DNA from 3 places in the Mesorhizobium sp. XAP4 genome. Region 1 is predicted to be linked to each of the others. Evidence: riboswitches for the same ligand, from Rfam matches in the RefSeq annotation. Region 1 holds a riboswitch; each other region holds the start of a gene.

The links. A riboswitch is a leader RNA that binds a small molecule or an ion and turns the genes downstream of it on or off. The one in region 1 is predicted to bind thiamine pyrophosphate.
Region 2: another riboswitch for thiamine pyrophosphate. It lies ahead of thiB (thiamine ABC transporter substrate binding subunit); the one in region 1 lies ahead of P3C39_RS03320 (YkoF family thiamine/hydroxymethylpyrimidine-binding protein).
Region 3: another riboswitch for thiamine pyrophosphate. It lies ahead of thiC (phosphomethylpyrimidine synthase ThiC); the one in region 1 lies ahead of P3C39_RS03320 (YkoF family thiamine/hydroxymethylpyrimidine-binding protein).

The regions. Positions count from the first base shown of each region.
Region 1 covers NZ_JARIXW010000001.1:627,363-637,384, forward strand. The annotation lists gene P3C39_RS03265 (hypothetical protein) at 379-570, opposite strand; gene P3C39_RS03270 (DoxX family protein) at 770-1,198, shown strand; gene P3C39_RS03275 (hypothetical protein) at 1,251-1,556, opposite strand; gene P3C39_RS03280 (hypothetical protein) at 1,630-1,899, opposite strand; gene P3C39_RS03285 (hypothetical protein) at 2,248-2,661, shown strand; gene P3C39_RS03290 (hypothetical protein) at 2,654-3,079, shown strand; gene P3C39_RS03295 (hypothetical protein) at 3,255-3,569, shown strand; gene P3C39_RS03300 (hypothetical protein) at 3,654-4,361, opposite strand; gene P3C39_RS03305 (glycosyltransferase family 39 protein) at 4,661-6,208, shown strand; gene msrA (peptide-methionine (S)-S-oxide reductase MsrA) at 6,291-6,809, shown strand; gene P3C39_RS03315 (hypothetical protein) at 6,879-7,196, opposite strand; TPP riboswitch at 7,380-7,493, shown strand; gene P3C39_RS03320 (YkoF family thiamine/hydroxymethylpyrimidine-binding protein) at 7,484-8,092, shown strand; gene P3C39_RS03325 (ABC transporter permease) at 8,185-8,946, shown strand; gene P3C39_RS03330 (ABC transporter ATP-binding protein) at 8,943-9,710, shown strand; gene P3C39_RS03335 (ABC transporter substrate-binding protein) at 9,703-10,022, shown strand, end outside.
Region 2 covers NZ_JARIXW010000005.1:158,280-168,301, forward strand. The annotation lists gene P3C39_RS22125 (ABC-F family ATP-binding cassette domain-containing protein) at 66-1,886, opposite strand; gene P3C39_RS22130 (thiamine diphosphokinase) at 1,888-2,547, opposite strand; TPP riboswitch at 2,635-2,749, shown strand; gene thiB (thiamine ABC transporter substrate binding subunit) at 2,793-3,791, shown strand; gene thiP (thiamine/thiamine pyrophosphate ABC transporter permease) at 3,800-5,425, shown strand; gene thiQ (thiamine ABC transporter ATP-binding protein) at 5,418-6,200, shown strand; gene P3C39_RS22150 (M48 family metalloprotease) at 6,459-7,928, shown strand; gene P3C39_RS22155 (RNA polymerase factor sigma-32) at 7,953-8,816, opposite strand; gene P3C39_RS22160 (amino acid ABC transporter substrate-binding protein) at 9,139-9,912, shown strand.
Region 3 covers NZ_JARIXW010000002.1:29,394-39,415, reverse strand. The annotation lists gene P3C39_RS09110 (DUF982 domain-containing protein) at 50-244, opposite strand; gene P3C39_RS09105 (hydroxymethylpyrimidine/phosphomethylpyrimidine kinase) at 872-1,687, opposite strand; gene P3C39_RS09100 (thiamine phosphate synthase) at 1,678-2,283, opposite strand; gene P3C39_RS09095 (thiazole synthase) at 2,280-3,053, opposite strand; gene thiS (sulfur carrier protein ThiS) at 3,055-3,252, opposite strand; gene thiO (glycine oxidase ThiO) at 3,221-4,222, opposite strand; gene thiC (phosphomethylpyrimidine synthase ThiC) at 4,219-6,054, opposite strand; TPP riboswitch at 6,158-6,274, opposite strand; gene P3C39_RS09075 (hypothetical protein) at 6,396-6,623, opposite strand; gene P3C39_RS32910 (hypothetical protein) at 7,286-7,747, opposite strand; partial or broken gene P3C39_RS09065 (SMC-Scp complex subunit ScpB) at 8,646-9,168, shown strand; gene P3C39_RS09060 (DUF433 domain-containing protein) at 9,702-10,022, shown strand, end outside.

The DNA.
Region 1 (10,022 bases):
ACCGGCCTGTATCAGGCCGATGGCCGCATCGGGTCGGCGTCGGCAGCGTGGTCGCCGTCACATTCGGAGCATGCCGCGCTGAGGCCGGGGCAGCCGCGCCGGTGGGTGCCGGCAGGGCAACAATGGCCGTTGGAACTCGTCCAGCGCGGACATTGGAAGACCTGGCCAGCGCCGCCGCAGCCGCTGCATTCCAGCGTCGCCGACCCCACGCCACGAGGTGTCGCCCCAAACCTGACGCTTGTTCGCAAATTTCAGCCCACCCAAAATTGCTGCACCGGCACACCGCTGCATTAGCCCCGGCTAACAATATCACATTCGTGATTACCAACAAGTTTCAATCGCGCGATGCGCCGGAAAGCCGTTCGGGCCGGCGTGTCGTCAGGCCGGCTTCAGCCGCATCGCGGCGAGATACATGAGCGCCGAGGCGGCCTGCCCGCGGTCCCAGCCGGCAGCCTCGACCTTGCGGAGCAGGGCGTCGAGATGCGGAGCCAGCATATCCCTGCATTCCTGTTCGTAGGCGGTGCTCATCGCCGGATGCCGCGGTGCGCCGATGGTCAATGCCTTGGCCATGTCCGTTTCCCCCTTTGAGCGAGCAACGCTATACCGTCGGCCGACAAACCGAAGATCGCTCCCTGCCGTCGGTGTGAGGCTTCGAAGCCTGCTTCGACCCGCGGCAAGCGCCCTGTCGAGAAAAATTGGCCTGGCGTGTCGGATCTGGCTCCAGTCGCGCGTCCTAGGAGCGAGCAACCTGCAAAGCTGGAGAACGAGCATGTCGTCGCAAATCACTCAATCGCCGTGGCAGACCGCGGCCCTTCTCATCGCCCGGCTGATTTTCGCCGGCGTCTTCCTGATGGCCGTGACGTTCAAATTCATGGGCATGGCGGCCACCGCCGGCTATATCGCCGCCGCCGGCTTTCCGTTTCCGCTGTTTCTGGCCTGGTGCGCGGCGATCCTGGAAGTCGCGCTGATGCTCTGCTTCCTGACCGGCGCCTTCTTCACGCAGGCGGCCCTGGTGGCCGCCGCCTATGTGCTGTTCCTGGCCTTTGCCTTCCACGGACCCAGCCACTGGGCCGGCAACCAGGCCGAGTTCGGCTTCTTCATCGACCATTTTTCGTTCCTGGCCGGACTGCTGTTTGCGGCGGTGCATGGACCGGGCAAGGTGCTTTCGCTCAATTTGGGATGGCCGGGCAGGGCTTGAGGCGAGGCCGGTCGGCCCCCGCGCGAAGGACGCGCGCCGGGCCCGGCACCGCTCACAGCTGGTCGTTGTAGGGTTCCTTAATCTTGCCGACCATGCGGGCCAGCTTTGAGAAGGACGGCAGCTCCGCCTCCGGCTGGCACTGGTTGGCGAGTTCCAGCAGCCGGATCGGAAAGTTGACGGCGTCGCGGCTGGATGCGGACATACCTTCGGATCGTTCCTCGTTGGTTTCGCCGGCCTCGGTCTTGCGCAGGGCCAGGTCGATTTCCTCCGCCGTCAGCACCCCCTTTCGAACCAGGAGACGATTGATCGAGGCGACGGCCATCAACAGGCCTTCGAGTTGCAGGTTGGCGACATTCATGGCGATTGCTCCCGTGGCTGGGGTTGAAACGCACGAGCGGCATTTCCGCTCCAGAAAGTCTGCGGGCGAACGCCTATTCCTGCGTCAGCCGTTCGCCATATTCGCGCCACAGCGCCTTGACCTCCAGCTTGCCGAGGCTGCCGATCGAAACATCCCCACAGCTGATGGCGACGGCGCCGACGTCGTAGTGGGGGTAGGCGTTGGCGACGAAACGGATGGCTTCGCCCAGCGAACGCACTCGGATGACTGGATCGGCCTGACCCTGGCCGGTGCTGCGCACCCCGGAAACCGTGGCTGGTGCATGCCGCATCCTGAACACGGATGCCATGGCTGGTCTGTCCATCGTCCTCTCCACAAGGCCGTGCGACGGGAATCATTCCATGAGCTTCGACGAATGATTTCACACCTGCCGGCTTATGACCAGCCGCCGGCAAAAGCAGGGTTTTACGCGCTTTGCCAGCGTCGCTCAGCGCGGGAGTTTCGACCAGACTAGGAATTTTTTCTCAGAAAGTGGTTGACGGGGTGAGTGCAGCTATGCTACATTTTTGCCCATGGTGCTGAGTTGCGCCAACAACCCGCCCCCGAGGCGGGTTTTTTGTTTCTGGGCTAGACATGTCGGCGGGACAGAGGGGGGCGCCAAGGAATGCCATCCTTCGCCCGATGACTCATTTCGCAATCCGAGAGACGACCCATGACCCGCTACGCCACGATCATCACCGATGCTGACGGCCAGGAAATCGTCAGCGCCATCGGCGAATTCGAAGGCGCCGCACCGCAGCCACGCCTGGGGCGTGTCGAGCAGGTCGCACCCGGCATAAAGATCGGCATGGTGCGGGATGCGGCCGGCGGCTTTTGTTTTTCGCAGGCCGGCATTGCCGGACCCCTTGTCGGTCTCGTCATGGCGCGGCTCAAGGCGCGAGCCGGTGTGGCAAAGCCTGTCGGTGCGGCGAATCCCGCCCAGGCGACAGGGCCGAAGCGCGCCAAGAAGGCAAAGAGGAAAACGGTTCGCTCGAAGAAGCGAGCCAGCCGGCCCGGACCGGCGGCGCCCAAGGTCGAAATGGTTTCCGCTGCCGGTGCCAGCGCCATGGACCAGGTCCATGACTGATAAAACCGCAACCGGGCCGACGCGCCGCAAGCCGGCGAGACGCAGGCCCGCCGCCAAACCGGCCGCGACACAGAAGCCGCCCCGCAAGCGCGCCAAGAAAACACTGGGCGACGATTTCCTGGCCGCCGTGCGCGCCGATTTCCGTACACATGGCGCCGGCGTCATCGCCGAAGTGCGGGCCGACAAGCCGGACCAGTATCTGAAGATCGTGCTGTCGGTGCTGCCCAAGGATTTCGATGCCAAGATCAACCAAATGGACGGCCTGAGCGATGACGAAATCCGCAGCCGCATCCGCGCCCTCGAGGCCGTCGTCAAGCCGTTCCTCGAAGAGCCGGGCGATGTCCGTGAAGACGGAATATCTGGCGCTGCTGACGGAACTGGACAGACGGCGCCGGACCAATCAACTGGCGGCCTATAGACCGTATCTGACGCTGCCGGCGGTTTCCTACGCCAGGATCGCCGGCCTGCCGATGCCCGATCCCGCCGACGACACCACCACAGACTTGAGCGGATGAAGTGTTCATATATTGTTAAGCAAGAGGTAGACCACAGAAGACGGAAGCCATCTCCATCATCAAACGGGAGTAGCTTTCATGAACAAGTTCACTGTTATTTTCGCCGCTGTTGCAGTTGCATCGTCCGTTGGAGCCGCCGAGGCAGGTTGTGGGTGCGGAGGTTCGGGCGGCTGGGGAGGCAATTCGAGCAGCCTGATCAATGTTTCGCCGTCCATCGACCTTGGCAAGATCACCGCGCTGAACGACGTGCTCAGCGGCAACAACATCCTGAGCGGCAATGTCGTCTCAGGCATTCTAAACGGCAACAAGACCGGCATCGTCGGTGGCGTTCTGAGCGGGCTCGGCGTGAACCTGCTGGGCGGCAACAGCTACAGGCTGGGCAAGCGCCACTAGTCCGGCGCTGCATTTCAACTGTCGAAGGCAACCCAAAATAGCCGTTCCGGTGCGCCGGGCGGGCTATTTCGCGTGTCGGGCCGATCAAGCGAGGATGTTGACCGCGCGTGCCGCGACCAGCGCGATGGTCAGCAGCGAGATCATGGCCTCGGCCATCATCAGCAGCTTGGCGCGCTGGGAAAGGGGCAAGGTATCGGTGGGCGAAAACGCTGTCGCATTGGTGAAGGCGAGGAAGAAATAATCGACGAAACCGGGCAGCCAATCTCGGAGGTCACGGTCGTTCAACGTCATCTGCGCGAACAGGAAATCGGCCTGCGCAAGCTTGACGAGGCCGCAGGTCGGCGGGCCGCCGCGGTCGGTGCTCCAGAACCACAAGGCAAAGACGATGACGTTGGTGACCCAGATGTTGAGTGCGTCGATCAGCAGCGTCGTGCCGCTGTTGCCGCCATGGCCCTCCAGCAAGGCACGCACCAGCAGGACCAGCGAACCGCAGTTCATGATGCTGATGATGGCGGTCATGGTCAGGGCTGTTCTGCGGATCATGACCCGAAACTGGCCGATCGCATGCCACTCGTGGTCCTCGACCGCCTTGCGGGTGGCGGCCTGTGTCCAGGCGGTGGCCACCGACAAGGGCAGCAGCAGAGCGGCCTCCAGCGCGGGCGCTAGCCAGCGCGGCCCGAATGAGAGATTGTTGATGACCAGAAGCTGCAGGCAGATGATGACGAGAACGGCCGCACGGGCCATCCAGAAATCGAGCGCACGGTAGTGGATGATGGCATGGTGGTGGCGCATTTATCAAATCCTGGATGCTTTTTTGGGGACGGGAACCGGTCAGGCGTAGCCGACGCCTGCCGCGATCACGCCCGATGCGCCGTGCCCGGCATGTTCAGGGCGCCCCGGGACGGCGTGTTCCATTGTTGTCCTGCTGGCATGTGATGATGAGAGAGGCGGCATGGTGGCGCGAAACTCTGCCTCAATCTTGGTTTTGCCATGGTCGCCCAAGTATACATTTTCGTAAGCTTCGAGTTCTGGGCTGTTCCAAAAACCGTCCGGTGTGATTTATCCACCGCATGACGCGAATCGACGAACCCATGAACGGTTGGCTGCCGGTCGGCAGTTCTGTTCCAGGCGACTGGCGGCAGTCGTCGATCTGGCAGGGGCTGACGCGCTATCCAGAAGCCGGCCTAGCGCTTTTATGCCTGACACAGATCCTGTGCTGGACCGTGGCGCCCGCGCTTGTCGACGTGTCACCGCCCAACGATGTCGTCGAAGGCTTCATGTGGGGCCGCGAATGGGTGCTGTTGACCTACAAGCATCCACAGCTTCCCGGCTGGCTGCTCGAGATCAGCCATCTTCTGACCGGATCGTTCCGCTGGCCGCAATATCTCGTGGCTCAGCTAACGATCTCGGCCACTTTCGTGCTAGTCTATCTGCTGGCCCGCGACATGCTCGGGCGAACCCGCGCGCTGGCCGCCGTGCTTCTGATGCCCTCGCTCTATTTCTTCGGCTGGCCGACCCCACAGTTCAATCATGACTACGCGCAGATGCCCTTCTGGGCCGCTATCTGCTGGCTGTTGTGGCGTGCGGGCCGTGGTGGTGGGCCGGGCTGGTGGCTGGCGCTCGGGCTGGTGTCGGGCGTCGGGCTCTATGCCAAGCTTTCCACCGGCCTATTATTGCTTTTCGGGGCGATCTGGCTGCTGTCGGACACACGCGCACGCAGTCGGCTCGCCACGCCCTGGCCATGGCTCGGGCTCGCGGTTTTCGGCGCTGTCGCCGCTCCACTGGCCGCCGAACTCTGCCGCGTCGATTTCCTGCCGCTGACCTATGCCGCCTGGCGCGATCAGTGGGTGGTGGCTCATCGCTCCCGCTTTTATTATATCGGCGTCCAGATGGCTGGGCTCTGCGGCTTTCTTCTGGTGCTGGCGATATCAGGGCTGCTGCGGCGCTCGCCCGCGCCGCAAAAGCCCGTCGGGCGCGGCACGCTGGTCTATCTCTTGTGGATGGGGGTTGGCCCGGCGATCCTCGTCATGGTGGCGTCCCTGTTCACCGGCGCCGGCGAGGCCTGGGGCGCGCCGATGTACAATCTTGCTGGCGTTGTGGCGCTCGCCTTGCTGGGCCATCGCCTCGGCGCCATCGAGATGCGAAAGCTGGCGATCTGCGCGCTCATCTCCATTGTCGGCATATCCGGTGCCTATGCGGGCATCCGCTGGACGAAATGCAATCTGCGTGGGCGCATGGACGCCGTCTGCTGGCCGGCGCAAAAGATCTCGGATGAGGCAGAGGCTGTCTGGCACGCTGCGACGCCCGATCGGCTCGACATCGTCGGCGGCCATGCCCTTATTGCGCCGCTGGCGGGCCTCAATGCCTATGACAAGCCGTCGATCTTCACCGAACTGAACATGCAGTACGCCCCCTGGATCACCAAGGAGCGGCTGCGCGAGCATGGCATATTGCTGGTCTGGCCCGGGCGCGATGTGCCATCTTATCTGCAGGCGTGGGTGGGCGACATCCCGGTCAAAACCGTTCTTTTCGACTGGTCGCTCAAGGCGCCGCCGGTGGCGATTAGCTTCGCAGCCATTCCGCCTGGCGCGCGGCAGTTGCCGGGTGCTATCGACGGCCTCGCCCGACCGAGCAACTGAAGCAGATCCGCCGGTCCGCTGGACGAAGCAGGTGACAATGCCCATCTATGTCCAGACAAACTTGCCTTTGAGGAGACGTGATATGGCGACTTCGACCGAACGCGCAGTCCTTGCCGGTGGCTGCTTCTGGGGTATGCAGGATTTGATACGGCGCTATCCCGGCGTCATTTCCACCCGTGTTGGCTACAGCGGCGGCGACGTGCCCAACGCCACCTACCGCAACCACGGCAGCCATGCCGAAGCCATCGAGATCAATTTCGATCCGGCCATCATAAGCTATCGCACGCTGCTGGAACGCTTTTTCCAGATCCACGATCCGACGACCCGCAACCGCCAGGGCAACGATGTCGGGACGAGTTATCGCTCGGCGATCTATTACACCAGCGACGAACAGAAGCGCATCGCCGAGGACACGATCGCCGATGTCGATGCCTCGGGCCTGTGGCCGGGCAAGGTCGTCACCGAAGTCGCACCCGTTGGCCCCTTCTGGGAAGCCGAGCCCGAGCATCAGGACTATCTGGAGAAATATCCCAACGGATACACCTGCCACTTCGTCAGGCCGGGGTGGAAGCTGCCGGTTCGGGAAAAAGCGGTGCCGTAGATACACTGATACGACAGGATTTGAGAAGCCGCGGAGCGCTCGCTCCGCGGCTTCTTTTCATTGCAATTCCTACTTGCCGCAATGGTTGTCATTAACTGTCGGCGCGGTGGTGCCCGGCGACGTTCCACTGGCATCGGGCTGTGCGCCCTGCGGATGGGCAGGGCAATTTTCATCCGCGTTTGAATTCGTGGTGCCCGGTGCTACCGTCGTACTGTTGGTCGTGCCGGGGTCTACCGTGTTCGGCGAAGCCGGCGTATTTGGGTCGACGGTGACCGACTTGCCGCTGCCGCCGGATCCGTCGGTGCCGCTTGTGCCATTGCTCTGCGCCATGGCCGATGTCGCCAGGCCAATGGTGAGCGCCGAAGCTGCGAGGATTTTCATGAACATGGTTTGTCTCCATTGTCTGTGAACTCGTCGCGTAGCGACTGGTGGGACAACCTCGCGGCCTGGTGAAGGTTCCCGATAAATTCTCGCGCCGGCAGAGCCAACTGCTCCCGCCCTGGCGCAATGCTTTTGGCGCAGTGCGATAAAAAAACGGCTTTTCCTTCAACTCGAATGATGCTTTAAGGCGCACATCCACAGGGGTGCTCCGTACGGTCGGGGCTGAGACGGGGGCGGCAAACCCACAGACCCTAGAAGCTGATCTGGGTAATACCAGCGGAGCGAGGCGGGCGATGTTTTCAGGCGCACAGATTTCCCTATATCCCATGACCGACGATTTCGTCGGTGTCATCCTTGGCGCGCTCGGTGCGCTCGATCCCTGGCGCGACAAACTCAGGATCGAGACCGACGACATCTCGACCTTGCTGGTCGGGCCGCCCGAAGTGCTGTTTCCTGCCATGCGCGACCTCTTCGTGGCGGCGGCACGCAGCGGCAAACATTGCGTGTTGTCGGCCACCATCTCGCGCGGCTGCCCTGGCGAGCCGGACGATCCGATCTGCCGCTCCGATGCGTTTGGCGGGCCCGTCGGTCCACTCGGCCCGCGCAAGGACGCGGCCATCGCGGCGGTGCGCAATGCTGCTGCCACCGGCCAGCCTGCGGCGGCGCAGTTCTCGCTCTATGTGATGGGCACAGACGACCACATGGACGAGATCTACGGCTGCATAGACTTTCTCAAGCAGTCCGGCGTCTATGAGCGCTCCAAACATTTCTGCACGAAACTGCGCGGTGATGCCGGTGCGATCTTTTCGGCGCTGGACGAGGCTTTCTGCCGTTTCGGACCAGGCGCTGGCCACGTAACCCTCGACGTCACGGTCTCGGCCAACAGCCCGTCGGCCGTCTGAAGCCGCGCCGCTCTCGCGGCCGTCAAAGGTTATCTCCCGTGGTCTCATCATCAGTCGCTTCGCGCCCGATCGCGAGCTTTCTCGTCAAGGCAATGCCGGCCATGATCTCGGCCGGTTTGCTCCTGCTGGCGTGGGAGCTTTATGCCACCTATTCCGGCATCAGGGCCACGATACTGCCGGCGCCGTCACGCGTCTTCGAGCAAGCGATGCTCAATCGCGAGGCGCTGGTCGACAATGCCGTTCCGACCATCCGTGCCACGCTGCTTGGCTTTGCCTGTTCGCTCAGCGCCGCCTTCGTGCTGTCGATGCTGGTCGACTTCTTCCAGCCGCTGCGGCGTGCGTTGTTTCCCGTCTTCATCGTCAGCCAGACCTTGCCGCTGGTGGCGGTCGCGCCGCTGGTGGTGCTGTGGTTCGGCTTCGGGCTGGCGCCCAAGATCATGCTGGTGGCGCTGGTCACCTTCTTTCCGATGCTGGTCGCATTGGTCGAAGGCTATGAGGCGACCGAGGCCGAGATCGGGCAAATGCTGCGCGCCATGGGGGCAGGGCGCTGGCGCATCTTCCTGCTGGCGCGGCTGCCTTCGGCGCTGCCTTACTTCTTTGCCGGGTTGAGGATCTCCATCACCTATGCGGTGGTCGGCGCCATCTTCGCCGAGTATGCCGGTGCCGCGAAGGGTCTGGGCATCTACATGCTCAACGCCAAAAACAATTTCCGTCCTGATCTGGTTCTTGCCGCCGTCGGTGTCAGCGCGGCGCTGACCCTTGTCCTGTTCGGGTTGACCGTGTTGCTGCAGCGCCTTGCCATGCCCTGGGAGCGAGCCGACAGGGAAACTGCCGGGAAGGGGGCCTGGCGATGAGCCGGCTCGAACTGCGGCATGTGCACAAGGCGTTCGGTGGGCTCGACGTGCTGGCCGATATTTCGCTCAGCGTCGGCGCTGGTGAATTCGTCTCGATCCTTGGACCCTCGGGTGCCGGCAAGTCGACGCTGTTCCAGCTTCTGACCGGCGCCGAGCATGGCGAGGGCGAGATGTTGTTCGACGGCGCGCGGCTCGACGACCACGGCAGGCACTTCGCCTTCATGCCGCAGCGCGACGCGCTGATGCCATGGCGGCGCATCCTCGACAACACGACGCTCGGGCTCGAAGTGCAAGGTATGAGGAGACAGGCGGCGCGGGCGCGCGTTGCGCCGTTGTTTGCCGAATTCGGGCTTGCCGGCTTCGAGCGGCATTTTCCCGCGCAGCTGTCCGGCGGCATGCGCCAGCGCGCGGCCTTGCTGCGCACCGTGGTGCAGGAGCGCGACATGCTCCTGCTCGACGAGCCGTTCGGCGCGCTCGATGCGCTGACCCGCACCGCCATGCAGCGCTGGCTCGAACAGATGTGGCGGCATCATCGCTGGACGGCGCTCTTGATCACCCATGACGTGCGCGAAGCCGTGTTCCTGTCCGACCGCATCTATGTGCTGTCGGCGCGCCCGGCCCGCATCGTGCGTGAAATCAGGGTGCCGTTGCCGCGCCCGCGCAGCCTTGGCGGCGATGCCGCGCGCCAGGCAAGCGCGCTCGAGGCCGAAATCCTCGACATCATCCTCAACCCCAATCCATCCAAAGGACACGATCATGACTGACTTGACGCGCCGGCAGGCCTTGTTGCTGACCCTTGCCACCGGCCTTCCCTTGATTGCCGGAACGCGTCGGGCTCGAGCACAATCGGCGGCACAAAAGGTCACCGTCGCCCTCGACTGGACGGTCAACACCAACCACATCGGACTGTTCGTCGCCCGCGACAAAGGATTTTATCGCGAGGCCGGACTCGAGGTCGACATCCTGCCCTACAGCGATACCGGTGCTGGCACGCTGGTCGCAAACCGCGTCGCCGATTTCGGCATCAACGGCACCATCAGCCTGTTCACCCAGAGAACCGCCGGGGCGGATCTGAA
Region 2 (10,022 bases), on a different contig from region 1:
TATAATATATGCGCATTTCGGCGTCGGAGCAATAATCAAGCGACGCTAATTGGAGGTGTGCGAGCCTACCCTTCCATCTCCTCGCGCAACATCTCCAGTTCCAGCCATTCTTCCTCGAGCGCGGCCAGCGTCGCGCGCTCCTTGTCGAGGGCGGCGATGGTTTTCTGGAACGAGGCCGGATCGCGCTCGTAATAGGCCGGATCGGCGATGTTGTTCTCCAGCCGCGAGATCGAGGCCATCACAGCTTCGATTTTCTTCGGCAGGGATTCCAGTGCGAATTTCTGCTTGAACGACAGTTTCTTCGCCGGCCCTTTTGGCGCGGCGGCTTCGCTCTTGCCTGACGCGGGCGCCTCGCCATTTTCGGCTCTCGCCCGCGCCTTGCGGTCGTCCAGCTTCGTGCCGCCGCGCTGCGCCAGCATGTCGGAGTAGCCGCCGGCATATTCGATCCAGCGGCCTTCACCATCCGGCGCGATCAGGCTGGTCACGGTGCGGTCGAGGAAATCGCGGTCGTGGCTGACCAGGATGACGGTGCCGGCGAAACCGGCGACCAGTTCCTGCAGCAGTTCAAGCGTCTCCATGTCGAGATCGTTGGTCGGCTCATCGAGCACCAGAAGGTTTGCGGGCCGCGCCAGCACGCGCGCCAGCAGGAGCCGCGCCCGCTCGCCGCCGGACAACTCGCGCACCGGCGTGCGCGCCTGCTCCGGCTTGAACAGGAAATCCTTCATGTAGGAGACCACGTGGCGCTGCTCGCCATTGATGACGAGGTTTTCGCCGCGCCCATCGGTGAGATATTGTGCCAGCGTCTCCTGCGGGTCGACCGCCTCGCGCTTCTGGTCGAGCGTTGCGATCTCCAGATTGGTGCCGAGCCGCACCGAACCGGCGTCCGGCTTCATCTCGCCGGTAAGCATTTTCAAGAGCGTGGTCTTGCCGGCGCCGTTCGGCCCGACCAGGCCAACGCGATCGCCGCGCTGGATGCGGGTCGAAAACGCCTTGACCACGGTGAGATCGCCAAAGCTCTTTTCGATGTTTTTCGCCTCGATCACCAGCTTGCCGGACTCGGTGGCGTCGCTCGCCACCATGGTCGCCGACCCTTCGGCCCCGCGATGACCGCGAAAACGCTGACGCATGGTCTGCAACTCGCCAAGCCGGCGCATGTTGCGCTTGCGCCGCGCCGTCACGCCGTAGCGCAGCCAATGCTCTTCGCGAACGATCTGGCGGCCGAGCTTGTGCTGCTCGCGTTCTTCTTCCTCCAGAACCAGGTCGCGCCATTCCTCGAAATGGCCGAAGCCCTTGTCCAGCCTGCGGGTCTGGCCGCGATCGAGCCAGACCGTGGCGCGCGACACGCGTTCGAGGAAGCGGCGGTCGTGCGAGATGACGATCAGCGCCGAGGAGGTGCGGATGAGTTCTTCTTCCAGCCATTCGATGACCGAGAGGTCGAGATGGTTGGTCGGCTCATCAAGCAGCAGGATATCGGGCTCCGGCGCCATGACGCGGGCAAGGGCGGCGCGCCTCGCCTCGCCGCCCGACAGGTCGTTCGGACGTTCCTCACCCGACAGGCCGAGATGCTCCATCAGATAGCTGGCGCGGTAGGGATCGTCGGCGGGGCCAAGCCCGGCCTCGACATAGGCGCGGACAGTGGCAAAACCTTCCATGTCGGGCATCTGCGGCAAATAGCGGACGGTCGCCGAAGGCTGGCGAAACACTTCGCCGTCCTGCGGCTCGATCAGGCCGGCGGCGATCTTCAGCAGGGTCGACTTGCCGGACCCGTTGCGGCCGACCAGTGCGATCTTGTCGCCGGCCGAAGCCGTCAAGGCGGCGCCATCGAGCAGCGGCGTGCCGCCGAAGGTCAGTTTTATCCCGTCGAGGTTGAGAAGGGGCGGGGCCATGTCAGCTTTCAGGTAAGGGATAGGGATGAGCGAGCAGCATCGCGCGGCCATGGCCGAGCGCGATTTCGAGGCGGCCCCCGGTCTTGTCGGACTTGACCTCGTTGGAAATGGTCAGCGACGAACCGAACGCCACCTTGACGTGAGCGAGCGGCCATTTGGCGCCGGTGACGGTCAGGCCGTCGAGCTCGGAAAAGCCGAGCACCGAAAACAGCGTGCCGTCGGCATAGTCGAAGCCGGCCGTTCCGCGCAGCAGGGGGATGCCTTCCTGAGCGCCGCTGGTCAAAAGCACGTCCGTTCCCGCCTCCGCCAGCCGCAGGGCGAACGACAGATGCAGAAAAGCGTGGTCGGCGCGCTTGCCGCCAAAGGCGCCGGCCAGCACCAGGCGGGTCGCGCCGCGCTCCAGTGCCGCGGCGACGGCAAGTTCGCCATCGGTCTGGTCCTTTTCCGCCGGGAAGGTCCGGCGCGGCACGGAAGCGAGATCGTCCGGCAGGTTGGCCGGCACCGAATCGAAATCACCCACCCACAGCTCCGGCACGAGACCCAGCAACCGCGCATGACCGATGCCGGCGTCGGCGGCGATGACGCGGGAGCCTTTGACCTGACGGTCGAGCCGTGGCGTACGGATGAGATCGCCGCCAAGCAGGATGGTGAATGTGCTCATATCGTGTGGCCCTTACCAGCCCGGCACGGGAAACGGAAGGCGGCAAACTCCCGCTTGCATGGCGGATCGGCCCGGCCTATGTGTCGAAACGCTCTAACGGGGTGCCGGACGCGATCTTCGCGGACCGGCTGAGAGGCAGTCTCGCCAACCCGCTGAACCTGATCCGGTTTGTACCGGCGGAGGGATTAGACGTTTCGGACAGTCCGACGCCTCAATTCCTTTCAATTCGAACGAAGGAGGCGCCGATGCGCACGCTTTTATACGCTCTTGTTTCAGCAACGGTCGTGGCCTTGTCCGGGCCCGCCTTGGCCAAGGACAAGCTCACCGTCTACACCTATGAGAGTTTCACCGCCGACTGGGGTCCGGGTCCCGTGGTGAAGAAGGAGTTCGAGGCCGAATGCGGCTGCGACGTCGACTTCGTCTCGGTCGCCGATGGCGTCGCGCTGCTCAACCGCGTCAGATTGGAAGGCGCATCGACCAAGGCCGATATCGTGCTTGGCCTGGATACCAATCTCACCGCCGATGCCAAGGCGTCAGGCTTGTTCGCGCCGCATGGCGCGGTGACGGATGTCAATGTGCCGGGCGGCTGGAGCGACGACACTTTTGTCCCCTTCGACTACGGCTATTTCGCTGTCGTCTATGACACGCAGAAGATGAAGACGCCGCCGAAGAGCCTGAAGGAGCTGATCGAAGGCAGTGCCAACGACAAGATCGTCATCCAGGATCCGCGCACCTCGACGCCAGGCCTCGGCCTGCTTCTTTGGGTCAAGTCAGTCTATGGCGACAAGGCACCCGAGGCCTGGGCCAAGCTCAAGGCCAAGGTGCTGACCGTGACGCCGGGCTGGAGCGAGGCCTATGGGCTGTTCACCAAGGGCGAGGCGCCGATGGTGCTGTCCTACACGACGTCGCCAGCCTACCACATGGTCGCCGAGAACACGGAGCGCTACCAGGCGGCCTCCTTCGAGGAGGGCGAGTATCTGCAGATCGAGGTGGCGGGTATCACCACGACAGGAGCCAAGAATCCGCTGGCGGCCAAGTTCATGGCCTTCATGACCGGGCCGAAATTCCAGGATGCCATCCCCGAGACCAACTGGATGTTCCCGGCAGGCAAGACCGACAAGCCGCTCAATCCGGCCTTCGACAAACTGGTCAAGCCGACGAAGACCTTGCTGTTCAGCCCGCAAGAGGTCGCCGCCAACCGCAAGGCCTGGGTCGATGAATGGCTGGCGGTGATGAGCAAATAGGCAGCGCGATGGCGCCGGCGCATTCCACGGATTCCCGCGTCAGTGTCGGCATTGTCGCGCTCGCTGCAATCGCGCTGCTGATCGGCGGCGCGTTTGCCGGCCTGCTTTTCGAGGGCGCCCATGATTTCTCGGGCGCCTGGGCAGCCTTCGATCCCTATCTGCTTCGCGTCACTCGCTTCACGCTCTGGCAAGCGGCACTGTCGACGCTGCTTTCGGTCATCCCGGGGCTGTTTGTGGCGCGCGCTCTGTCACGACATCCACGTTTCTTCGGCCGCGCCTTCATCCTGCAGATCTTCGCCGTACCGTTGGCCCTACCGGCTATTGTTGCAGCGCTCGGCATCCTGGCGCTTTATGGCCGTGCCGGCTATTTCGCAGGCGTGCTTGCCGTTATCGGCGGCGGAAGCTGGCCGGGCATCTATGGCCTGTCCGGCATTCTCGTCGCCCATGTCTTCTTCAACCTGCCGCTGGCGACGCGGCTGTTCCTCGAGGCGCTGCAGACCATACCGGCCGACCAATGGCGGCTGGCGAGCCAACTCGGCATGGCGGCGCGGCCGGCGTTCCGGCTGATCGAATGGCCAACGCTGCGCGCCGCACTGCCCGGCGTCGCCGGGCTGGTCTTCATGCTCTGCATCACATCCTTCACGATCGTGCTGACGCTCGGCGGCGGGCCGGCCGCGACGACGCTTGAGGTCGGCATCTACCAGGCGCTGCGCTTCGATTTCGATCCCGCACGGGCCGTTGCACTGACGCTGCTGCAGATCGCCTTGACCTTTATCGTGGTGCTGGCACTGACGCGGCTAGGCGCCAATGTGGTCGGCGACACCAATTTGCCGGTCGCGCAACGCCGCTATCTTTCGGTCAATCGGAGCGAGACCTGGTTGAACGCGCTACTCATCGTCCTGGCGCTGCTGTTCGTTGTCGGGCCGATGGCGGCAACCGTGATGGCCGGATTGAGTGCCGATCTCGCCCGCTTGGCCGGCGAGGCCACTGTCCGGCAGGCAACGCTGACCAGCGCGGCGCTCGCCTTCCTGTCGGCGCTGCTTTCGGTGATGCTGTCGCTGGCGCTGACCATGGCGCGGCGGGCACTGGCGCTGAACAGCCGGACTGGCCGCAAGACACTGCTCGAACATGCCGCCGATACCGGCGCCGGCTTTGTCCTGGTCGTGCCGCCGATCGTCGTCGGCGCCGGCTGGTTCCTGTTGTTGCGCCATGTCGGCGATGTCTTCGCCATCGCCCCGGTCATGGTCGTCACCGTCAACGCGGTGATGGCGATGCCGTTTGCGCTCCGCGCCGTGCGTCCCGCCTATGATGCAGCGAGCGAGCGTCACGAACGGCTCTGTGCACAGCTCGGCATTGCGGGCTGGAACCGGCTGATGCTGGTCGACTGGCCGTCGCTGCGGCGACCGCTCGCCACGGCCTTCGCTTTCGCCATGGCGCTGTCGCTCGGCGATCTCGGTGTCATTGCCTTGTTCGGCAGTGATTCCGTGCAGACATTGCCCTACCTTCTTCTGGCTCGGATGGGCAGCTACCGCACCGAGGATGCCGCCGGCCTCGCACTGCTGCTCGGCCTCGTCTGTCTCGCGTTGATCGTGGCGGCGCACTGGCTGGGAAGGGAGGAGGTCCGTGATGCGTGAAAAGGCGGCCAACGGGCTCGCGAAGGGCGCGCCGGTGCGGCTGGACAAAGTGTCGTTCAGCTATGGCGAGGCGCCGCTTGTTTTCGATGTCGAGTTTGCCGCGGCGACGATCACCGCCATCATGGGGCCGAGCGGTTCGGGCAAGTCGACGCTGCTCAATCTGGTCGCCGGCTTCGAGACCCCACGGTCGGGCCGCGTGCTGATCGGCGGTGTCGATGTCAGCGCCGAGGCGGCCTCGGCGCGGCCAGTGTCGATGGTGTTCCAGGAGAACAATCTCTTCGCGCATCTTTCCGTCGAGCAGAATGTCGGGCTCGGCCGTTCGCCATCCCTGCGGCTGACCGAGGCGGACCGCGCCGCGGTCGCCGAGGCGCTTGCGCGCACCGGTCTTGCGGGCAAGGAGAAACGCCTGCCGCGCGAGCTCTCCGGGGGCGAACGCCAGCGCGTCGCACTGGCCCGCGTGCTGGTGCGCGACCGACCGGTGTTGCTGCTCGACGAGCCCTTCGCTTCGCTCGGACCGGCTTTGCGCGACGAGATGCTGGACCTGGTTGCCGCCGTTCATGCCGAACGCGCCATGACAGTGCTGTTCGTCACCCACCAGCCGGAGGATGCACGCCGCATCGGCGAGCATATGGTGTTTGTCGACAATGGGTTGGTCGCTGCGACCGGCAAGGCTGATGATTTCTTTGCCGGGGCTGGTCCGGAGGCGTTCCGGCGCTATATCGGCGCGGGTGCCGGATATTCCACATCACGCGATGTTGCCCGGAAGCGGACATAATTTACGGTCAAACCGGCTCCAGGCGATGTGGCGTTTGCTTGCCATGACCGGGGGAGTGTGGCTAGGTCCGCCCTACCGGTCCGGCACAGGCCGTGATTTGCCTGCAGTATCCGGCGCCCGCCCCTGGGATGGGCCGCGGATACTGCAGCAGTTTGAGATATGGCACGTGAACATTCTGAAGATCGTCCCCGATTTTCAATGTCATGTGCCGGGACCCGAAAGGAAGCCGTTCTGGCGATCGGCGCTAACACATTGGGAATGAAACCGCTGGCGCGCTTCCTCGCGCTGGCCGGCTTTGCCGTGGCGTTGGCAAGCTGCCAGATGTTCACGCCGCCGGAAGTTCAGGAATCCGGCTTCCAGCCTTCCGACAAGCCGATCACGGTGGACAATGTCGGCGCCAACAACAAGCTCGCCGAATTGGCCAGGGCGCAGCATCCGCGCATCCTGGCGACCTATGGCGGCGAATATTCCGATCCCAAGCTCGAGCGCATGGTCGCCAAGGTGGTCGGTAGTTTGACGGTGGTGTCCGCCAACCCGACACAGACCTATCGCATCACCATTTTGAATTCGCCCAATGTCAATGCCTTCGCGCTGCCGGGCGGCTATCTCTACATCACGCGCGGCCTCCTGGCGCTGGCCAATGATTCGGCCGAGCTTGCCGCTGTCATCGCGCATGAGATGGGCCACGTCACCGCCAATCACGGCTTGCAGCGCCAGCAACTCGAGGCAGAGGAAGGCCTGGCGACCAAGGTGGTTTCCGATGTGCTCGGCGACAGCCCGACCGCCAAGGCGGCGTTGATCCGCGGCAAGCTGAGGCTCGCGCAATTCTCGCGCAACCAGGAGCTGGAAGCCGACGCCATCGGCATCAAGTCGATCGGCGAGGCCGGCTACGATCCTTTCGCCGCCGGCCGCTTCCTGCAATCGATGTCGGCCTACACGGATTTCCGCTCGATCAGCGGCGCCACCGACGCCAGCCTCGACTTCCTGGCCACGCACCCCAATACGCCGCAGCGCATCGATCTGGCGCAGCGCCATGCCCGCCAGTTCGGCGCGCCGGGCGTCGGCACGCGCGACCGCGATTCCTTCCTCGCCGGCATAGACGGCCTGCTCTATGGCGACACGCCGGAAGAAGGCTATGTGCGCGGCGAAACCTTCCTGCATCCGGGCCTTGGCGTTTCGTTCACGGTACCGGACGGCTTCATCATCGACAATTCGGCGGCAGCGGTGACGGCCACCGGCCCCGGCGACATAGCGATCCGTTTCGATGGCGTGTCGATCGACAAGAACCGGGCGCTGACGGACTATATCCGCAGCGGCTGGGTGGCTGGTCTCGTCGACAGCAGCGTCAGGCAGGAAACCATCAACGGCAACGAGGCAGCGACCGCGCATGCCGGCGCCGAAGGCTGGCAGTTCGACATTGCGGTGATCCGCGCCGGCGGCCAGGTCTACCGGCTGCTGACCGCGGCCCCTTCGGCCAGCACGTCGCTGGACACAATCGCCCGCTCGGTCAGCGGCTCGTTCCGGATCTTGAGTGCCGCCGAAAAGGCGGCGCTGAAGCCGCTGCGCATCCGCGTCGTCACTGTCCAGCCTGGGCAGACGATGGGTTCGCTTTCGGCGCAGATGGTCGGCGTCGACCGTAAGCTCGACCTGTTCCGCGTCCTCAACGCGCTGTCGCCTGGTGCCGCGGTTTCGGCCGGCGACAAGGTCAAGATCGTCACGGACAAGTAGGCACCTCCGGACGCCTGCCGCCGTTCAGGCGGCAGTCGCCATGAACTCCGGATTCTGCTTCACCAACGCGACCTTCAGCTTTTCCATGGCGCGGGCCTCGATCTGGCGGACGCGTTCCTTGGAGATACCGAGGGTTTCGCCGAGCGCTTCCAGCGTCGCGCCCTCGTCGTTAAGCCGGCGTTCCTCGATGATCCTCAACTCCCGTGCGTTGAGCGCGCGAAGCGCCTCCCTCAGCCAGAGCGAGCGGCGCGCGACATCGATCTTGTCGCCGACGATCTCGTCGGGCAGCGGATCGTCCGAGACCAGGAAATCCATGCGCTCGGTCGAACCCGCATCGTCGGCAACCGGCATGTTGAGTGAGGAGTCGGGAGCCGACAGCCGCGAATCCATCATCGCCACGTCGGCTTCGGAGACGCCGAGTGCTTCCGATACTTCGCGATAGAGCGTTGCGTTTGACAGTGGCTCGGCGCCATTCGCCAGCCGCGCGCGCAGGCGTCGCAGGTTGAAGAACAGCGCCTTCTGCGCCGAGCTGGTGCCGCCACGCACGATCGACCAGTTGCGCAGGATATAGTCCTGCATCGAGGCACGGATCCACCATGTCGCATAAGTCGAGAACCGCACCTCGCGCTCCGGCTCGAAGCGGGCGGCGGCCTCGAGCAGTCCGACATGACCTTCCTGGACCAAATCGCCGAGCGGCAGGCCGTAATGGCGGAATTTGGAGGCCATGGAAATGACCAGCCGCATATGCGCGACGGTGATGCTGTGCAGCGCGTTCTGGTCGTTGTCCTCCTTCCAGAGCAATGCAAGCCGATGCTCTTCGTCACGCTCGAGGTAGGGAGCCTTCATTGCCGCGCGGACCATGATCCGTCCTGCCGTGTCTTCCATCATGAGGCGCTCCCTGGGTGGTGCGGATGACTTTGCAAACTTGGCTGGCGCCCGGGTTGAAATGGCGGCGTCGTGCCCTAGAACAGCCAGAACTGCCATGCGCGGGAAAGGTTCCGCGACCGTGGCTGCGGGTATGTGTTGCCTGGCGGACTCCGGGGATTACCCGCGATAGCCGTGATGTCGGCTGGAAAGCGCCAGTTTGAGTATCTGATTTCAGAAACTGATCGTTTTTGGAATTCTGTTCCTTATTTTTTCGACTTGCATCTGTCAGTTTCCAGCGCTCACAATATGCCGGTCAGCCGGCCAAGGACGGGATCACAGAAAAATGAAATGGCTCAAGTCGCTCATCATCGCCGGAACGCTGCAGGCCTTGGCTGTCACCGCAGGCCATGCCGGCGCCAATCTCGACCAGATCAAGCAGGCCGGGGTCATCAAGGTCGGCACGGAAGGCACTTATGCGCCATTCACCTATCATGACACTTCGGGCGCACTGGTCGGCTTCGACGTCGAAATCGCCAAGGCGATCGCCGACAAGCTCGGCGTCAAGGTCGAATTCCTCGAAGGCAAGTGGGACGGGCTGATCGCCGGCCTCGACGCCAATCGCTATGACGCCGTCATCAACGAGGTCGGAATCACCGATGCCCGCAAGGCCAAGTACGACTTCTCCGATCCTTACATCGCCTCCAAGGCGGTGCTGATCGTGCGCGGCGACAACACAGACATCAAGACCTTTGCCGATCTCAAGGGCAAGAAGTCGGCGCAGTCGCTGACCTCGAATTTCGGCAAGCTGGCCGAAACGAACGGCGCCGAGCTGGTCGGCACCGATGGCTTCGACCAATCGATCCAGCTGCTTCTGACAGGCCGTGCCGACGCCACGATCAATGACAGCCTGTCGTTCCTCGACTTCAAGAAGCACAAGCCCGACGCCAATGTGAAGATCGCCGCGCAAGAGGAAAACGCCGACTATTCCGGCGTCATCGTGCGCAAGGGCGATCCGGAGCTGGTCGCGGCGATCAACAAGGCGCTGGCCGACATCAAGGCCGACGGCACCTATAAGAAAATCTCCGACACCTATTTCGGCCAGGACGTTTCGAAGTAATCTATGAGGCGGGCCGCTCCGCGGCCCACAGGACATATCGAGCGGCGAGTCGTCTTTGACGGTCCGCCGCTTTTGTCGTGATATGTCGCGCCTCGACGAAGCCTCGACTT
Region 3 (10,022 bases), on a different contig from region 1:
GAGCAGCGGGCCAACGCGTTACCGGCGGTGATCTTCCTGCAGCTTTAAATCAGTCGCCACCAACGACGAAATCAGATTTGGCCAGCACGCCCGGCAATCCTGGCAAATCCCACAATGCTTGCCGCGCCTGCTCGGGTGTCATCTGTCCGGCGATCGCTGCGTTGCTGCTTCTCACCGCGCAACTGAATACCGGTCCCCGACGCGCTTTTGGCCACTGATTCAGGAATACGAGCGCTTCGCGCACTGTGTTGATGTCGTGACGACGTCGTTGGTCTTAACCTGGACCGGCGATAGGAAAGCCAGACCGGTTATTCTTACCTCCCTGCGATCGCACGCTGGATCTTTCATTCGGTGGTTGGTTGCGTGACAGGTTTCGAACGTTAGGTCTTGTTTTCTCTGGAAGATCGGGCTGTACGACATAATCCAAATGTTGCGACGCAGCGAAGGCTTCTGCTGGTTCCCGAGTTGAAAAAGCCAGTTGCACCTGGATGAGTGTGTCGCCGCCACCCAATAGCCCATCAGATGTTCAATGGCAGGCGGCGTCCGACGCTCGAACAGCAAGCGCCACGGCCGGCGGGTAGCCGATGCCACAGCTTTGGAGCTGCCCCGGATACTATTATAAGACCGATTGACGCGGGGCTCGACGCGTTTGCGGCAAATAAGCTCGAGTGTGGACAGAGATGTGACGTTCTATTGAGTCGCTGACCCAATCGGTAGCGACCTGGTGATCCACGCAACCAATTCCGGTCGTTTCTGTCACTAAGAACTCGATATTCGCTATTTGCACCTCGAAAGTCGCATAATTGGCAGTGAGAAACTCAACGCGTTGTGAGGATGGCATAGAGAAGCAGTAGCCCCTTCTCTAGTCTCGCTACGGGAAAAATTCTGGAAAATGGGTCTGCTTGGCTGGACGCAGAACGCTGTGGTTATTCAGCCGGCATTTCTGAAGCCTCTCCAAGACAAACAGCTTGCCTTCGCGCACGCTGTCTTCGAGCGGCTTCGGCTTCGCCAGATGCGCCGCAATCGCGCTGGCCAGCATGCAACCTGTCCCGCGCATCGATGTGGCAAGGCGCGGTGCATCGAAGCGGATGGGTTCGTGCCCGGAGCGTAACAGAATATCGGTCGACCGGGTTCCCGACGCATGCCCACCCTTGATCAGCAGGGCTTGAGGGCCGGCGGCCAGCAGTCTTTTTCCTTGTTGGAGCGCTCCGTCCTCATCCACTGCCAGTTCGGAGCCACTAAGGAGCGCCAGTTCAGGGAGGTTGGGCGTGACAATGCAGCAAAGCGGCATAAGATCGCGCTTCATGGCAGCGATAGCGCCTGCTTGCAGAAGTGCGCGGCCTGAGGTGGAGGCCAGCACAGGGTCGAGTACTGCGGGGACATGCGGAAATTTGCGCAGCACTGCGGCAACGGCAACAATGATCTTGGCAGTCGCCAGCATGCCGATCTTGATTGTGGCCACGTCGTTGGCCTGCAGCGCGGCGCACATCTGATTGGCCACCAGGCTAGGTGGCGAATAATAGATTTCGATCACGGCGTCATGCGTTTGCACCGTTAGCGCTGTGACGGCGAGACAGGTGCGCACGCCAATGGCAGAGATCGTCTCGATATCGCGTGCAATTCCAGCACCGCCACTGGAGTCCGATCCACCGACGACAAGCACATGTGGTTCTCGCCTCAGCGCCATTGGTCCGTCTTCTCGATCCATTCTCGCGTGCGCGCCTCGGGGTCGTCGTTGAGCGTGATGTCGGTCACCACCGCCGCGCTGTCCGCGCCAGCCGCAAAGACACCGTCGAGCCGCTCAGGGTTGAGGCCACCAATGGCGACCAATTGAAACGGCGCGACCTGGCGCTTCCATTCGCTGATCCGTTCGACCCCTTGCGGCGCCCATTTCATCTTCTTCAGGATGGTCGGATAGATGGGTCCAAGCGCTATGTAGTCAGGCTCGGCGGCCATCGCCGTTTCCAGCTCCTGATGATCATGTGTGCTCAGTCCGAGCCTTACGCCGGCTGCCCGTATCGCCAAGAGGTCAGCGGTCTGCAAATCCTCCTGGCCGAGATGTATGAAGTCGCAGCCTTCCTCGATTGCCAGGCGCCAGTGGTCGTTGACGATGAGTTGGCACTGGTATCGAGCACACAAGGCCTTCGCGGTGCGGATCTCCGCGCGCAACCCAGCCTCATCCACGGTCTTGATGCGCAGTTGCAGAAGCCGGACTCCGAGTGGGACCAGCCGTTCGATCCAGGCAGCGCTGTCGACGATCAGGTAGAAGGGATCGAGCTTCATGAAAAAACTGCCCTGCCGATCATCGGTGTCGATGGCACGGCGACTTCGCGCGGTTCGAGCATTCCCGAGCTGAACGCCTCACGACCGGCGTCGACCGCCTTACCGAAAGCACGCGCCATGCCGACCGGATATGCCGCCTTGGCGACCGCTGTGTTCAGGAGCACGGCGTCAAAGCCGAGTTCCATGACGGTGGCCGCGTGCGACGGCCGTCCGAGCCCCGCATCCACAATCAGCGGGACGCCAGGGAAATATCCGCGCATCGAGCGCAGCGCCGTCATGTTGACCGGTCCCAAGGCGGAACCGATCGGTGCGCACCACGGCATCAGGACCTTGCAGCCCGTTTCCAGCAGCCGCTCGGCGACAACGAGATCGTCGGTGGTATAGGGGAATACCGCAAAGCCGTCCTCGCACAGGATGCGGGCGGCTTCAACCAGACCGAACACATCCGGCTGTAGCGTGTCGTGATTGCCGATCACTTCGAGCTTGATCCAGTTGGTGCCGAAGACCTCGCGCGCCATTTTCGCGGTGGTGACGGCTTCCTTGACGGAGAGGCAGCCGGCGGTATTGGGCAGGATTCTGGCGCCCAGCGAGCGGATCAACGACCAGAATTGTTCGCCGGCCCTACCGCCCGCCATCTCACGCCGCAACGAGACGGTCACCACCGACGTGCCCGACGCCTTGACCGCGTCGGCAAGGATGGCCGGCGAAGGATACTGAGCCGTGCCGAGAAGCAGGCGCGACGAAAGCTCGGTTCCATAAAGCTCCAACATGCTAGCCGCCCTGCATGGGCGAGAGGATTTCGATCCGGTCGCCGTCGCTCAACTGGAACTCCGCGCGGTTGGCTTTGTGCACGAGGTCGCCGTTGACGGCGGTGGCGAGCCAATCGCCCTCATAGTCGAGCGCGGCAAGCAACTCGGCCAGCATGGTGGCGGCAATCTCACGCGCCTCGCCGTTGACCATCAGTTTCATGAGCATGCTCCTTGGTTCTGTCTTGACTGAAAACCAGGTCGGCAGCCTGGCGCGCCATGGCGGGGGCGAGGAGAAAACCGTGACGATAAAGACCGTTGATCGCGATGATCTCACCGTCTGTTTCGACGCGTGGCAAATTGTCGGGAAATGCCGGACGGACACCCACACCGGTTTCAACGATCTCGGCCTCACCAAAGGCCGGATGGAGGGCATGGGCGGCGCCCAGCAGCTCCATCATGGAACGCGCCGTCACCGGTCCGGCGCTCTGGCTTTCAATCATCGTCGCTCCGATCATGAAACGGTGATCGGTGCGCGGCACGGCATAAAGCGGAAAGCGTGGATGAAGCAAACGGACCGGCCGCGACAGCGAGACATCAGGCGTGCGAAGGATCAGCATTTCGCCGCGAACACCGCGCAGCCTGTCATCGGCCGCTGCCATTCCCATGCAGTCTATCTGACGGGCGAAACCCGAAACAGGCCGGGCGTCGCAGCCGAAGTGGAATTTGACACCCATGGTCGCAAGCTTGTCATGAAGTGCCGCCATCGCCTGGCGTGGGTCGAGGTGAGCCTCGTCGGGGAAGAGCAATCCACGCCGGAAGCGGCCGGCGAGGTCGGGTTCCAGGAGCGCAATTTCGTTTTCATCGACGCGCCGATGCCCTGACGTGCGACTGGCGAACCGGTCAAGCTCACCGGCATCACGCGGCGCGGCCACGACCAATGTCCCGGCCCGTGTCACCTGACCCGACAGCACCGCATCCCACCAGTCGGCAGCGTCGCGTCCGAGATCCAGCACCGGCTGCTCCGCGCTTTCGCGCTCGCTCCATGGCGCCAGCATGCCGCCGGCGAACCACGACGCGTTGCCGCCAAGGCCATGCCGCATCTCGGCGACTGTAACCGTCGCGCCGCGGGCGGCGAGTTCGAAAGCGACGGTGAGGCCGGCAACGCCGGCCCCTTTGACGAGCACCCTCATGATGGTTTGGGAGCCTCTGGCACGACCGGTACGCCAGTCTCGTCAGCTGGCATGTAGAGATCGCCGCCCTCGCGGTATTTCGCCGCCATTGCCGCCATGCCCTCTTTCTGTGCCTCGGCACGAATGTCGTGGGAGATGCGCATCGAGCAGAATTTCGGCCCGCACATCGAGCAGAAATGTGCCAGCTTGTGCGCCTCCTTGGGCAAGGTCTGGTCGTGGAAGGAGCGCGCGGTTTCGGGGTCGAGCGACAGGTTGAACTGGTCTTCCCAGCGGAACTCGAAGCGAGCGCGGGAAAGGGCATCATCCCTGAGTTTAGCAGCCGGATGACCCTTCGCCAGGTCGGCGGCATGGGCGGCTATCTTGTAGGTGATCACGCCAATCTTGACATCGTTGCGATCGGGAAGGCCGAGATGTTCCTTCGGCGTGACGTAGCAGAGCATGGCGGTGCCGAACCAGCCGATCATCGCCGCCCCAATGCCTGAGGTGATATGGTCGTAACCCGGCGCGATGTCGGTCGTCAGCGGTCCAAGCGTATAGAACGGTGCCTCGCCGCAGACAGCGAGCTGCTTGTCCATGTTCTCCTTGATCTTATGCATAGGCACGTGACCGGGGCCTTCGATCATCACCTGGCAATCCTTGGCCCAGGCGATTTTCGTCAGCTCGCCCAGCGTTTCCAGCTCGGCGAATTGCGCCGCGTCATTGGCGTCGGCGATCGAGCCGGGACGAAGGCCGTCGCCGAGCGAGAAGGAGACATCATAGGCGCGGCAGATGTCGCATATCTCCGCGAAATGCTCGTAGAGGAAGCTCTCCCGGTGATGGTGCAGGCACCATTTGGCCATGATCGAGCCGCCGCGCGAGACGATGCCCGTGACCCGGTCGACGGTCAGCGGTATGTAGTGCAGCCGCACGCCGGCGTGGATGGTGAAATAGTCGACGCCTTGCTCGGCCTGCTCGATCAGCGTGTCGCGGTAGACCTCCCAGTTCAGATCCTCGGCGATGCCGTTGACCTTTTCCAGCGCCTGATAGAGCGGCACCGTACCGATCGGCACCGGCGCATTGCGCACGATCCAGTCGCGGATGTTGTGGATGTTGCGGCCGGTCGACAGGTCCATCACCGTGTCCGCGCCCCAGCGGATCGCCCAGACCATTTTTTCGACCTCTTCGGCCATCGATGATGTGACAGCCGAGTTGCCGATGTTGGCGTTGATCTTGACCAGAAAATTGCGACCGATGATCATCGGCTCGCTCTCGGGATGATTGATGTTGGCGGGAATGATTGCGCGTCCGCGCGCCACCTCGTCGCGCACGAATTCGGGTGTGACGAAATCTGGGATCGCCGCGCCGAAGGCTTCGCCGTCGCGTTGCAGCTTGCCGCGCATCACCTCGCGGCCGAGATTCTCGCGGATGGCTACGAACTCCATTTCTGGCGTGATGATGCCGGCGCGCGCATAGGCAAGTTGGGTCACCGCCTTGCCCTGCTTGGCCTTGAGCGGCCGATTGCGTATCGGAAATTCCGGTGTCAGGCGCTCGCCGGTGGCGAATCCATTGTCTTCCGGCCGGACGTGGCGGCCGTCATAGGCTTCGACATCGCAACGCGCCGTGACCCATTCGTGGCGAAGCCGGGCAAGGCCTTTTTCGATGCTGGTTTGGACTGATGGATCGGTGTAGGGGCCGGACGGATCGTAGACGGTGACGGGCGGTTCGCCGGCCGTCGGATGGACGGAAATCTCGCGCATCGGCACCCTGATCTGCGGGTAGAGGACGCCGGGCTTGTGGATTTTCCGCGAGGCGGGCAGTGGTCCCGTCGACACGGCGGGGGTGAGGGCATTCATCGTGAGGCTCCTTTGCTCATGCATTGGAGACCCAGTTCTGTGCCGGAAGGATGAAAAGACGCTTCTGTAGACCTGCTGCAGCAGGACCTCGGGCGTAAACTCCCGCAAAGCGCTTGCACCGTCCCTACGCCAGTATGAACTGGATCAGGTTCAACGGGTCACTGCGCCGCGAAAGCCAGCAGTATCTCAGCCCCTTACCGGGACTCCCCTGGTGAATGCCTCAAGTTGAATGGGCCGGTGCTGCTTTGTCAAGCGCCTTCGGGCGCCTTCGGGCGCCTTCGGCCGGTGGCGACGTCCGGCGGCCGGCCGAGCGGAGAGCTCGCGCATGCATCGGGGACAAGTCACGCCCCGTAGACCAGGGCTGGAATGGCCAAAGTCTCATTCGCTTCGTGAAGGATGGAAAAACTGTATCGGCCATGTGCGTCGAGATCGACCGAGTAGCTCAGGCGGTCACGGATGTGGTTATCCTGGTCGAAGGCGACGATTTGCGGCTTCAGCGAGGTGATTTGCACCACGTCCAGGTAGATGGAGTTGCAGATATGATCTGGTCGTCGGGCTGGCAGGTGCAAGCGGCCGCTCTATTCAGGATGCGGCATCGGCGGCGTTCCCGATACCAATGATATCTTGCGGGCAACTTATGCAATCACCGGCTTCGTAAAACCCGACGGCGGCGGCCGTGTCCTGGCGCTGAGGATGTGCCGCTGTTCCAGCAGAGAAATCGCGTGGGCGCGGAGTTTTCGCTCTGCGAGGAAGAGTTGACGCAATCGTTTAGCTTGCTTGCAGTTCGTAGAGACCCGCCTTTGAAAGCAACTAAGCTATTGCATTGATATGTTGGTGCGCGATCGATCGCTACATAGCCGGCCGCCATTATCCGAGTATTGATCCGCCGGTGTTCGTGTTGCCGTATATGGCAATCCCTGCGAGATCGTCGCGGCCGGATCGGCCGCACCCTCTAGTCATAAAAGGGGAAGCGACCGAGAATTCCGCTGCCGAAAACTTCTCTGGCTTGGCTATGCATGCGGTAGATGAGATCGCCGCCTACCGCGACCTGGTCGAGGAAGGCATCGACGCCCAGTTCGGACAGCCTGGTTATCGCAATGCGTTAGCGGCTCAGACTTGCGGTCTCGAGAGCGGCCTTTGGGGGTCACCTCTTTTTTGTTTCAGAGGTTGGAAGACGGCTGCTCGTTACCCAATAGAAATGGCGACTACGGAACGCGATCGATCGCGGCCATCAGGAAACACCTGTCTTCGGCTCAACCTCGACATGGCGTCCGATCGACCGCAGATATACAGCTATCTCGTCCATGAGATGATCGCGTTCGCCGTAGATCTCAGCAATCCTGCGCAGCTGTGGCTCGACGGACCTCCGTTGCGCCGGCGTCAAATCAGCATCGCCAAAGACATATCCCAAGTTGCCAATCGCGCAAATGTTGCAGCCGGCCTCCACAACTGCTTGCACGAATGCCGGAATGTCTTTTTCTTGCATAGTCTTCATGTCGAACCTCTCGTGAATGGCGTGCTTGCGCGCCCATGCTGCCTTTTCAGCGTGTCCTCTGGGCGGCGCAAGCCTTGAGCGTAATTGTGCCGGGCAACCTCGACTATCCCGTCTGCCACGCTCTTTAGAGTCGGTGGGGTCTGGTGATTGCAGGCTGGGCCACTCAAAAGCCTGCAAGAAGAAAGTCATGGCGACCATTGCTCAAGATCGCGAGGGTGCGTGCAAGACCTTCCGTTGGCAGTCATGCACGCTCACCCAGCAACTGGGTATTGAGCAACTGGGTCTCACGTCGCGGGTCTCGTGTGCTTCACAGCCGAAAATAAGGTACCACCGTGGCTATTCTCAAGTGCAGGCTACCTCTTCAGGACACGGCGGAGTGCCTTCCGACGCACCCCTGGTGCAACGTGCGACCTAACGAGACACATCTCGTTCGCGTTCCCTCGACCTTTCTTCGTATTGCTGCTTGCCCTGCGATTTCAGGCCCTCTGCTAGCTTCTCGGCCGCTCTTTGGCCTGCAATGTCACTATTCAAGATCATATCCGACATCCCTGGATGGTCATAACCGTAATGCGCATGCAGTTTCCCTCACGAGCAGCGCCTATCCGTCGATTAGTTCGTCTTCCGGAACCCGAAGCCCTTTTTATCCGGCGTACCTATCCACCATTCAACCGGTATACCTTTCCCAACTTTGGCGGACCATTTACCTCAGGCATGATCATCTCGCGTGACATTTTTTTTTGGCGCCATCATCGCACGTGGCATTTTCTAAAAACCAAGACGTGTCAATTTGTAAAATCAAGGATGCGGCCGCGCCCGTTGCGAGGATTTGCAGGTAGCTCTTCAGCCCCAACACGATGTGTGAGGCGGCGGTGGAAAAGGCAACCGACGGCGTCGACGCGTCCTTTGATGATCGCAAGCGATATGCTTCGTCGCGAGCCCAGATTGCGGTCTCGGGCACAAGGCGAGATCACAGTTCTGCGATCTGTGGTAACGCGAGCCCGCAAAGCGCCGCTGCGGCCACCGCTTTTGGAATCTGGACGAGATTCGTCGTCGTCTGAGATCAGTTGATCGAGCAGTTCGCGCGCGCGGGACGCGCTTGCGGTGCAGTCTCTCCCGCGAGCTCGCCCGTGACCTTCTCATCGACGACATCCGAGAGCTGCGCGGACGGCCCTATGACCTCGTCGCTGTCGCCGGCGGCTGGAAGCACCTGACACGGCCGGCCTATGCCGATGCCATCCGCGCCTGCGGAAGCAGCGGGCGTGCCGTGGACCTGACGTGGTCGGACGTGCTGATGCTGATGTGCATCGGCACTTCCAGCCGATTACCCGCGCCGAATTGTCGTCGGTTTTCGGGAAGTAATCAGTCGCGACCTGATCGGCCATCTGCGGCACCGGCCTGATCGCGTCGAACCCGCGCAGTCCGACGCCCGGCGCTCCCTACACCTATGTGACGACAAAAGCGTCCTGCTCGAGTTCGGCCTCGACACGCTTCGCGATCTCCCGGACTGCGAGGCGCTCGAGGATGCCGGGCTGCTGAGCAGAGATGAGCTGCTTGCTGGTGAAATTATGCCAGAGTTGGCTAGTGGCCATGAGGATGCGGGTTTGGATACGGAGGAATAGCTTGGCGCTGCAGACGCTGTGGCCACCGGGCTTGCGAGTGCTTCCAGCTTTCCATAGCGAATCTAGCGCGCCCAAGGGCGTCCGAAATTTGTAGGCAAATTTCGGACATGGACACGGTCAGCGACGTCAAGCAGGCAGCGGTATGCGGCCTCTGCACCGCTGTCGCCCAAAAATTCGTGGCCATGGGCAAGCCCCACTTGAGACCCCCAGAGAGAACGCTCGTGAGCGATGGAAACGGTTTTGGTCCAAAGCTTGATACAGATGGCCTGCAGATGGGTGTAGGGTTTCAAAGCGCTCGAAGACGCGCCTTCGCAGAGTTAAAAGTCCGCGACGAACTCGTGTGTCGTTTGTCGCCAACTGCAAATTCGATAGTTAGCGCAATTATACTGCGCCGAGTCTGCCATCTCGAGCCCCAAGGGTTTGTGAGGCCTCTCGGCTCACCACCGCCTTTGCTAACCGCCGTGATTCCAAAGACGCGTGCCTTTACGGAGGGGGTCAAACGGCCTATATTATTCTTTATAAGGAGAAGAATAATGGGCACACTTGCTCGCATCTACACCCCCGCAGAGGCAGCCGCCGTCAGCGGGATAGGAATCAAGGCCGTGCACAATGCGATCGACAAACGCATTGTCGATACTGTGCCAAGCACTGCTCGGCGCATCGGTGGGGTCGTCCGACGGGCATTGACCGGCGAGGATTTGCTGCGGCTCAAGCTTTGGTATGGCGTGGGTGCGACATTGCCCGCTGATCGTCGCTACCGCCTGTTCGAGGAAATCAAAGCTGCCCCAAGGGCCAAGACCGTAAGGGCCGACGACCTGCTGATCGTCGACGTCGCCGAGGCACGTAAACAGCTC